Regions from separate parts of the Bradyrhizobium sp. SZCCHNR1002 genome, predicted to be linked through region 1. Evidence: predicted binding sites of a transcription regulator. Region 1 holds the regulator's gene; each other region holds the start of a gene.
The links. Region 1 encodes PhoB, which activates phosphate uptake and scavenging genes when phosphate is short. Its sites were predicted from a motif close to TGTCATNNANCTGTCAT; they were not measured.

Region 2: the regulator PhoB is predicted to act here: its motif matches at 1,831-1,847, upstream of QX108_RS09345 (UDP-2,3-diacylglucosamine diphosphatase).
Region 3: the regulator PhoB is predicted to act here: its motif matches at 1,248-1,264, upstream of QX108_RS18405 (alkaline phosphatase D family protein).

Annotation. Positions count from the first base shown of each region.
Region 1 covers NZ_JAUHIS010000002.1:488,780-492,055, reverse strand. Annotated here, with positions in the region: gene pstB (phosphate ABC transporter ATP-binding protein PstB) at 1-608, shown strand, start outside; gene phoU (phosphate signaling complex protein PhoU) at 637-1,353, shown strand; gene phoB (phosphate regulon transcriptional regulator PhoB) at 1,370-2,077, shown strand; gene QX108_RS14670 (trypsin-like serine protease) at 2,218-3,276, shown strand, end outside.
Region 2 covers NZ_JAUHIS010000001.1:2,097,030-2,100,305, forward strand. Annotated here, with positions in the region: gene QX108_RS09340 (threonine/serine dehydratase) at 1-937, opposite strand, end outside; gene QX108_RS09345 (UDP-2,3-diacylglucosamine diphosphatase) at 995-1,807, opposite strand; gene pyk (pyruvate kinase) at 2,000-3,276, opposite strand, start outside.
Region 3 covers NZ_JAUHIS010000003.1:468,588-471,863, reverse strand. Annotated here, with positions in the region: gene QX108_RS18405 (alkaline phosphatase D family protein) at 1-1,181, opposite strand, end outside; gene QX108_RS18400 (TAXI family TRAP transporter solute-binding subunit) at 1,327-2,685, opposite strand; gene QX108_RS18395 (4a-hydroxytetrahydrobiopterin dehydratase) at 3,032-3,276, shown strand, end outside.

The DNA of each region.
Region 1 (3,276 bases):
TCAACCGGATGTACGACCTCTATCCGGGCCAGCGCGCCACTGGCCAGCTGATGCTCGACAACACCAACATTCTCGATCCCAAGCTCGACCTCAATCTGCTGCGCGCGCGGGTCGGCATGGTGTTCCAGAAGCCGACGCCGTTCCCGATGACGATCTACGAGAACATCGCCTTCGGCATCCGGCTCTATGAGAAGATCTCGAAGTCCGAGATGGACGACCGCGTCGAGAAGGCGCTGCGCGGCGGCGCGCTGTGGAACGAGGTCAAGGACAAGCTCAACGCCTCCGGCCTGTCGCTGTCCGGCGGCCAGCAGCAGCGCTTGTGCATCGCCCGCACAGTCGCCGTCCGGCCCGAGGTGATCCTGTTCGACGAGCCGTGCTCGGCGCTCGACCCGATCTCGACCGCCAAGGTCGAGGAGCTGATCCAGGAGCTCGCGGAGAACTATACGATCGCGATCGTGACCCATAACATGCAGCAGGCGGCGCGCGTCTCCGACAAGACCGCCTTCATGTATCTCGGCGAGCTGATCGAGTTCGACGAGACCAGCAAGATCTTCACCTCGCCGAGCGATCGGCGGACCCAGGACTACATCACCGGCCGGTTCGGCTGACGCCGACAGCATTCTTCAGGAGATCAACATGGCCAGTGAACATACCGCCAAGGCGTTCGACAGCGATCTGCAGGATCTCACCCGGCTGGTGTCGGAGATGGGCGGCCTCGCCGAGCGGCTGATCGTCGATTCCGTCGACGCGCTGGTGCGGCGCGACGTGGCGCTCGGCCAGAAGGTGGTCGCCGCCGACGCCGAGGTCGACAAGCTGCAGCGCATCATCGAGGAGCGCGCGGTGCTGACGATCGCCCGCCGCCAGCCGATGGCCGTCGATCTGCGCGAGATCGTCGGCGCCATGCGCGTCGCCACCGATCTGGAGCGGATCGGTGACCTCGCCAAGAACATCGGCAAGCGCGTCGCCGCGCTGGAGAGCGACTTCCATCCGCTCAAGCTGATCCGCGGCCTGGAGCACATGACCGACTTGGTGCAGTCGCAGGTCAAGACGGTGCTGGATGCCTATGCCGCGCATGATTTGCCGGCGGCGATGACGGTCTGGAAGGGCGACGAGGAGGTCGATGCGATCTGCACCTCGCTGTTCCGCGAGCTCCTCACTTATATGATGGAGGACCCGCGCAACATCTCGTTCTGCATCCACCTGATGTTCTGCGCCAAGAACATCGAGCGGATCGGCGACCACGCCACCAACATCGCTGAGACGGTTTTCTATATGATCGAGGGCCAGCAGATCATGGACAAGCGCCCGAAGGGCGACATGACCAGCTTCGCGACCACGATCCCCGGCAACTGAGAAAGACGATTTCGACATGGGCGCGCGAATTCTGGTGGTTGAGGACGAGGAGGCGCTGACGACGCTGCTGCGCTACAACCTCGAGGCCGAAGGCTACGAGGTCGAGACCGTGGCGCGCGGCGACGAGGCCGACACGCGGCTCAAGGAGCGCGTGCCCGATCTGGTCGTGCTCGACTGGATGCTGCCGGGCCTGTCCGGCATCGAGCTGTGCCGGCGGCTGCGGGCGCGGTCCGAGACCAAGCAGCTGCCGATCATCATGCTCACCGCCCGCGGCGAGGAGAGCGAGCGTGTGCGGGGGCTTGCGACCGGCGCCGACGACTACATCGTCAAGCCGTTCTCGGTGCCGGAGCTGCTGGCGCGCGTGAAGGGCCTGCTGCGGCGGGCGAGCCCGGAGCGGCTCGCGACCGTGCTGTCCTATGGCGACATCGAGCTCGACCGCGAGAAGCGCCGCGTCGCGCGCTCGGGCCGGCCGATCGACCTCGGCCCGACCGAATACCGTCTGCTCGAATTCTTCCTCGAGCATCCCGGCCGCGTGTTCAGCCGCGAGCAGTTGCTCGACAGCGTCTGGGGCCGCGACATCTATATCGACGAGCGCACCGTCGACGTGCACATCGGCCGTCTGCGCAAGCTGCTCAATCCGGGTCGCGAGCAGGATCCGATCCGCACCGTGCGCGGCGCGGGCTATGCGCTGGACGATCGGTTCGCCAAGAGCGAGCAGGCATAAGGAGCGGCAGATGTGAGGGACGTGCAGGTGTGAGAGGCGAGCAGGCCGGATTAAGGACACCGCGGTCCGCTTTCCGCCACGCCGCCGCCGTCTTGATCGAGTGTGCTGAGCGGCCCGTGTTTTGGTTCCAGCGGACGCCCTTGCTCAAGACGATCATCACAAGTCTTGCCGTGCTGCTCGGCAGCCTGGCCGGTGCACCGGCCGCCGAGCTCGAAGACGCCGTCGCCGCCGCCGGAAACGGCCAGCATGACGTTGCGCTGCGCCGCCTGCTGCCGCTCGCCGCCAAGGGCGATGCGCGGGCGCAGTTCGACGTCGGCTTCATGCACGCCTTCGGCTGGGGCCAGCCGCGCAATGCGGCCGAGGCGCTGGCATGGTATCGCAAGGCGGCGGACCAGGGCCTCGCCGTCGCCCAGCACTATCTCGGCATCGCCTACGTCAACGGCGAGGGTGTCGCGAGCAACTACGGCGAAGCCGGCCGCTGGTTCAGCCGCGCTGCAGCCCAAGGCTTCGCCCAGTCGCAATACATGCTCGGTCTGATGATGCTCGACGGCCGCGGCGTGAGCCAGGACCTCGTGCAGGGCTATGCCTGGCTGGTGATGGCCGGCCGCAACGGCGTGCGCTCGGCCGGCCGCGACGTGCAGCGGGTCAAGCTGACCGAGGCGCAGCGTGTCCAGGCGCAGGCGATGATCGCGAGCTGGAAGCCCAGATTCGAATCGACGGATGCCGGGGTGGCCAACCCGCGTCCCGAGCAGTTGCTCGGACTCGACCGGCACATCGGCGAGGTCGTGGACCCGACCTCCTGGCCTGCCTCGTCGATCGGCGTCGTCACCGTGGCGCAGTATTCGACCGGCGGCTGGTGTACCGGCACTCTGATCGCGCCGCGCGTCGTGCTCACCGCCGCGCATTGCGTGTTCAACGGGCTCGCGCAGGTCAATCCCGGCAACGTCCGCTTCCTGGCCGGCATGAACAGGGGCACGCCGGCCGCCTCATCGATCGCCGAACGGCTGATCGTCGCGCCCGAGTTCGTTCCGACCCAGCACGACCGATGGTCGCTCGACCGCTCCCCGGCCGATTGGGCGCTGATCATCCTGAAGGACGCGCTGCCGTCGAAGCCGGTGGCGGTGAGGGCGCTGAGCCGTGAGGAGCTGGTCGCCGCAACCAGGGCCGGCACCATCTCCGAGATCGGCTATGGCCAGGAG
Region 2 (3,276 bases), on a different contig from region 1:
CGATCACGACCGTCTTGCCGGTCACGTCGAGGCGGCCCGCCAGCAGGGCCGCCAGACCGACAGAACCACCCGGCTCGACGACGAGCTTCAACTCCCGGAAGGCGAAGCCGACCGCGCGGCCCACCTCTTCATCCGAGGCCTCCACCGCCGCCGACAACAGCCGGCTGTTGATGGCGAAGGTGATCTCTCCAGGGATCGCAGCCATCAGGGCATCGCAGATGGTGCGGCCCTTGGCGTCATGGGCCTCGCGGTGGCCGGCCCGCAGCGAGCGGGCATGGTCGTCGAAGCCCTTGGGCTCGGCGACCACCATCTGCGTCTCCGGAAAGAGCGCCTTGACCGCCGTCGAGACCCCCGCGAGCAGCCCGCCGCCTGACGCCGGCACGATCACGAGATCCGGCGAGAGGCCGAGGCCCGAGAGATCCTCGGCGATCTCGCGGCCGACCGTGCCCTGCCCCGCGATCACATAGGGATCGTCGTAGGGCGGCACCACCGTCGAACCGCGCTTGCCGGCGATGTCGCGCGCAATCGCCTCGCGGTCCTCGCGGTCGCGATCGTAGAGCACGACGTCGGCCCCAAACGCCTTGGTCCGCTCGCGCTTGGCGGCCGGCGCGTCCGAGGGCATCACGATGGTGGCGTCCATGCCCAGCAGCGTCGCGGCGTGGGCGACGCCCTGCGCGTGATTGCCCGACGAGAACGCGACGACACCCTTGCCGCGGTCCTCCAGCGGGATCGACGCCAGCTTGTTGTAGGCACCGCGGAACTTGAATGAGCCGGTCCGCTGCAGCACCTCCGGCTTCACGAACACATTGGCGTTCAAGCGCTCGCTGAGCACGGGGGCCGGCAGGAGCGGCGTCCGCACCGCAACCGGTGCGAGAACGCGGGCCGCCGCCTCGATGTCGGCGACGGTGACGGGCAGGATCGGGGCATGAGCTGTCATACCCCTATTTTACCGCGCTCGATTGCCGAGAGGCAAGGGAGCCGGCGTCGACCGGCGTCAGGCGGCGCGGGCTGCGAGTTGCGGAACCGGCGCAGGTTGTCGCTGCGGATCAGTCCAGGTCAGGATCTCGAACCGGCCATCCTCGTGCTCGACGAGCGCCGTGCAGCTCTCGACCCAGTCGCCGCAATTCATGTAGCGGATGCCATCCTGGTCGCGGATGACGGCGCAATGGATGTGGCCGCAGATCACGCCGTCAGCGCCATGCCGGCGCGCCTCGGAGGCCAGCGCCGTCTCGAACGCGCCGATGTAGTTGACCGCGTTCTTGACCTTCTGCTTGGCCCATTGCGACAGCGACCAATAGGGCACGCCGAACATCCGGCGGAAGAAGTTGACCAGGCGGTTCATCTGGATCGCGAAGTCGTACGCCTTGTCGCCGAGATGGGCGAGCCAGCGCGCGTTCTGCACCACCAGATCGAAGATGTCGCCATGGATGACCAGATAGCGTTTGCCGTCGGTGCCGGTGTGGACGATGTTCTCGACGACGTCGATGCCGCCGAAATGCGTGCCGTAATAGCCGCGCAGGAACTCGTCGTGGTTGCCCGGTACGTAGACGATCTTGGCGCCCTTGCGCGCCTTGCGCAGCATCTTCTGCACGAGATCGTTGTGCGACTGCGGCCAGTGCCAGCTCGATTTCAGCGCCCAGCCGTCGATGATGTCGCCGACCAGATAGATCGTATCGGCATCATGGTGGCGCAGGAAATCGACGAGAAGATTGGCCTGCGAGCCGCGGGCTCCGAGATGTACGTCGGAGATGAACAACGTCCGAAAGCGCTTCGTCGGGCTTTCTTCACCAGCAGTCTCGAGTCCCATGCGCGCCCACCTAACAGTCCCTGATGACACGGCGATGACGAGCGGCCGCGCCGGCAGAACCCATCCTGCCGGACCGCGACGGACACCGTTCGCATCACGACTCGCGGTGTCCTCGTCACGTTCCCGCGATACCAGCGCGGTGCGACAATCAGGCGACAAGCGGGCGGCGCAGACAGGGAATTCGGCTGCCTCCTATCTGGGCACGGCGACGACGCGCAGATTGTTGGTGGTGCCGGCCTGGGCGAACGGAATGCCGGCGACGACGACCAGCAGGTCGCCCTTGTCGGCGAACTCCTCCTGGACCGCGAAGAACGTCGCACGCTCGACCATCTCCTCGTAGCTCTGCACGTCCTGCGACAGCACGCTGTGCGCGCCCCACAACAGGCACATGCGACGCGATGTATCCTCGTTCGGCGTGATCGCGAGGATCGGCAGGCTCGGCCGCTTGCGCGCGACGCGCGAGGCCGAGGTGCCGCTCGACGTGTAGGCCACGATCGCCTTGGCGTGGATCGCGGACGCGAGGTCGGCCGCCGCGGTCGCCACCGCATGCGGCGGCGTCTGCTCCTCGTCGGGCTGGGTGGCCTGAATGATCGAGCCGTACATCTTGTGCTTCTCGGTGCTCTTGATGATGCTGTCCATCATCGCCACCGCCTCGCGCGGATATTGGCCGCTGGCCGACTCCGCCGACAGCATCACCGCATCGGCCCCGTCATAGATCGCGGTCGCGACGTCCGAGACCTCGGCGCGCGTCGGCGTCGGCGTCGCCACCATGGAATCCAGCATCTGCGTCGCGACGATCACCGGCTTCACGGCGAGACGGCAGGCGCGCACCAGCTCCTTCTGCTTGCCCGGCACGTCCTCGTTCGGAATCTCGACGCCGAGATCGCCGCGCGCGACCATGATGGCATCCGACAGCTGGATGATGTCGTCGATCCGCTCCAGCGCCGCCGGCTTCTCGATCTTCGACATGATGCCGGCTCGGCCGTTGATCAGCCCCCTCGCCTCGATCACGTCGGACGGCTTCTGCACGAAGGACAGCGCCACCCAGTCGACGCCGAGATCGAGGCCGAAAGCGAGATCGGAGCGATCCTTCGCCGTCAGCGGCGACAGTTCGAGAATGGTGCCTGGAAGATTGACGCCCTTGTGATTGGAGATCGCGCCGCTCACGATCACCTTGGCTTCGATCCAGTCGTCGCCGAGGCCGGTGACGCGCACACGCACGCGGCCGTCATCGATCAGGAGATCGTGACCGGGCGCGACCGCCGCAAAGATCTCGGGATGCGGCAGCGGAATCGAATCCTTGTCGCCCTCGGTGCCATTCAACACGAAGCGGATCGTCTCACCGGCGTCGACCTGGATCTTCTTGTCGCGCAAGGTGCCGACGCGAATCTTCGGCCCCTGCAGATCCATCAGGATGCCGATCGGTCGCTGCACGTCCTTCTCCAGCGCGCGGATCGCGGCGTGGACCT
Region 3 (3,276 bases), on a different contig from region 1:
CGTCCACGCGCAGGACCATCGCCCTGCGCGATCGCTTCGGAGCCCTTCTTGTTGGCCGCATCGTCATAGACGATGATGCTGAGCGGCATGTCGGAGGCGATCACCTTCCAGGTCGCCCGCGAGTTCAGCAGCGCCTGCTTCAGCCAGCGCAGCTGCTCCGGCCCGATGAAGTAGGACGCCGGGCCATATTTGTCCTCGAGATTGGCGCCGTTGGCGCCGCGATAGCTGCGCTCATCCAGCACGAAGACGTCGAGATGCGGGCCGTAGTTGATGGTCCGGTAGATGCGGCCGGGCTCGTTGATGCTCTCGCGCATCGGATACATCTCGTGGAAGGCGCGCGCCGCCCGTGCGGCGAGCAGCTGGATGTTGCGCTCCTTGTAGGCGGCCGGCAATTCCTTGGAGGCCGACCAGTTGTTGGTGACCTCGTGGTCGTCCCACTGCACGAAGATCGGCACCTCGGCATTGAAGGCGCGGACATTCTCGTCGAGGAAATTGTACTTGTGAGCGGCGCGGAATTCGTCGAGCGTTTCGGCGACCTTGGCCTTTTCCTCGATCGTGAGGTTCTTCCAGACCTTGTTGTCCGGCAGCTTCACCTCCGGCTTGATGGGGCCGTCGGCGTAGATGGTGTCGCCGGAGTGCAGGAAGAAGTCGGGGCGATGCTTCTTCATCGTGGCAAAGGTGAACATGCCGCCATCGTCGGGATTGATGCCCCAGCCCTGGCCAGCGACGTCGCCGCCCCAGACGAACGACACGTCACGCGTGTTGCCTGGCGCCGTGCGGAAGCGGCCGACGACCGCCTCGCTCTCGACCGCGGGGTGCGAGAGATCACGGAATTTGACGCGATAGAGGATGTCCTGACCGCTCGGCAGGCCATCGACCAGCATCTTGGCAGTGAAATCGCTTTCGGGAAGCGCCGCAATGGGCGGCAGGCGGCGCGCGTTCTTGAACGACTCGGTGGTCGCGACCTCGACCATCATCTGCGACGGCCGGTCGGCGCGGGCCCAGACGACGCCGCCATCCATGCCGACGTCGCCGGATTGCACCCCATGCGTGATCTGCGGCCGGTCAGCGGCGCGGCTCAGACCGGGCATCGCGAGCGTCGCGACGCCGGCGGCAGCCGTCGACAGGAAGCGGCGGCGGGAGAGCTTGTGGAGCTGCGGGCGGGGAATGTGAATGGTCATACGATCTCCTCGTCGGATGGCGCGCAGAACCGCGCTGCCAGGACGCCGCAGACCTAGAAAAGATTGATGACGTTGAAATTACAAGGCCGCTCGCCCCAGCACACGGGCCAATGCCAGATGCAGCACGAAGATGACCGAGACCGGCTCAGGTGCCGGCGGCGCGCAACTGCGCGCCGGTGCGTTGCAGGTTGGCGGGCATGCTCATCAGGATCAGCTTGCGATCGGCGACCGCGTTGTGGAACTGCTCGAGCGCGATATTGAAGGCGGTCAGGGCCGCATGCTCGATGGCGCCGTCCTCGAAGCAGGTCAGCGTGTTGCGCAGGATCTCGTCGGCTTCCGCCTGGAGCTGGTCGAGCTCCTCGGTCGAGTCGCTCTTGCGTGCGATGGTGATCATCTCCAGCAGCCGGTCGCGCAGCGTGGTGTTGATCGTCCGCTCGTCGCGCTTGAGGTAACCGGCGAACCAGGCGCCGGCCGAGCCCATCGCCGACAGCGCCATCAAGCCCCACCAGATGTAGTCGCTGTAGCGATCGAGGAAGGTCTTCTCCTCGCCATCGACGAAGGCCGCAGCACCGGGATGGGCCGGGATCGCGGCATCCTTGTCGGTGTCCGGCGTCTCGATCTTGGCGGCGAGCGGGAATTCCGACAGCAGTTGCTGGCGCACCGAGAACAGCTGGTGGGTGAAGGTGGAGACGGTCGACTCGGCGAGCCCTCTACGCGCGACGATATGGTGGCTGAAGCTGATCGTCTTGACCTCATCCTCCGGCCGGTCGGGCGAGCCGCCGAAGGCGCCGGCCGGAATTTCTGCCGCCTCATATTCGGGATGGTTCTGCGCGATGGCTCCGGCCAAATCGATCGCCAGGAATGTCGGCACGCCGCCATCCTTGGTGGCAGCCGCAATCGCATCGGCCGTGATCTTGCTGTTGATCGGGCCGGCGGCGAGATAGACGTCGGCCCGCTGGTTGCGGACGGCCTCGGCCGCCTCGGTGATCGGAAACTGGATGATCTCGACCTTGCCGGCGTCGACGCCGTATTGGTGCAGGATCACCTTCAGCAGATTGGCATTGGCCGGCGTGCGGCCGATGATGCCGACCTTGTGGCCGGGAAGCTGCGAGATCTTGGTGATCTTGGCCGCGCCCTTGCGGCCCTTTCCCTTGCCTGCGGGCGACACCCACAGCACGGCCACGTTCTTGCGCAGGGTCGCCACCGCCTGCGCGTTCTTCGGCACCTCGAGGTCGCCGCGCACGATGGCGAGATCGACCTTGCCCGCGGCCAGCGCCTGCGCGCTCTCGCCGGCGCCCTCGGTCGGGAGCGGCCGCAGCCGGACGGAGGCATGGGACTGCGAGAATGCCTGGGTCAAGGCCTGGACGACCTTGAGATCGTCGCTGTTGGGCGGACCGACGGCGATCTTCAGCACCACCGGACGCATGGCAAAATAATAGGCGCCCGCCAGCGCGCCGACGACCGCGAGGATGCCGGCGATGACGACGAACACGGCAGGGCGCATCTGCGAGCGCTGCGCTGGCGTGGTCTGGGGGTCTGCCAGGTCCAGTCCTCCGGTGATCCGATCGGTTGGGGGCCGCGCGATGCGCAGCTCCGCAGGGCCTCGTCCTTCGCTAGGCCGAAACTGTAGCAAATTTCTTTTCCGTCCGGGGTGACATCTGCGTCATGGTTACCGGAGCCCGAGTGCGCGACGATCCCGGCGGTTGCATGACGGGTCCGCGTCGGTTTTGTCGCAAGGCTCTGATCCGGATGCCGTTTCTGCTACTCTGGCGCGCCGGTCCGGGTGACGCGGCGCAGGCCGATGCCCGTAGAGCTCCGGATCTGCCGCGCCGCCCCGATGCACCGACGAGATGAACGGGAGGTTCGACATGGTGGAGAGAATGTCAGCCGAGGCGCGCGCGAGCGCCTTGCGGGACCTTCCCGGCTGGTCCGAGGTCGATGGCCGCGAGGCCATTACCCGCACCTTCACCTTTCGCGACTTCAACGAAGCCTTCGGCTTCATGACCCGCGTCGCCCTGCTCGCCGAGAAGCGCGACCATCATCCCGAGTGGCGCAACGTCTACCGCACCGTCGAGGTCGCGCTCGCCACCCACGA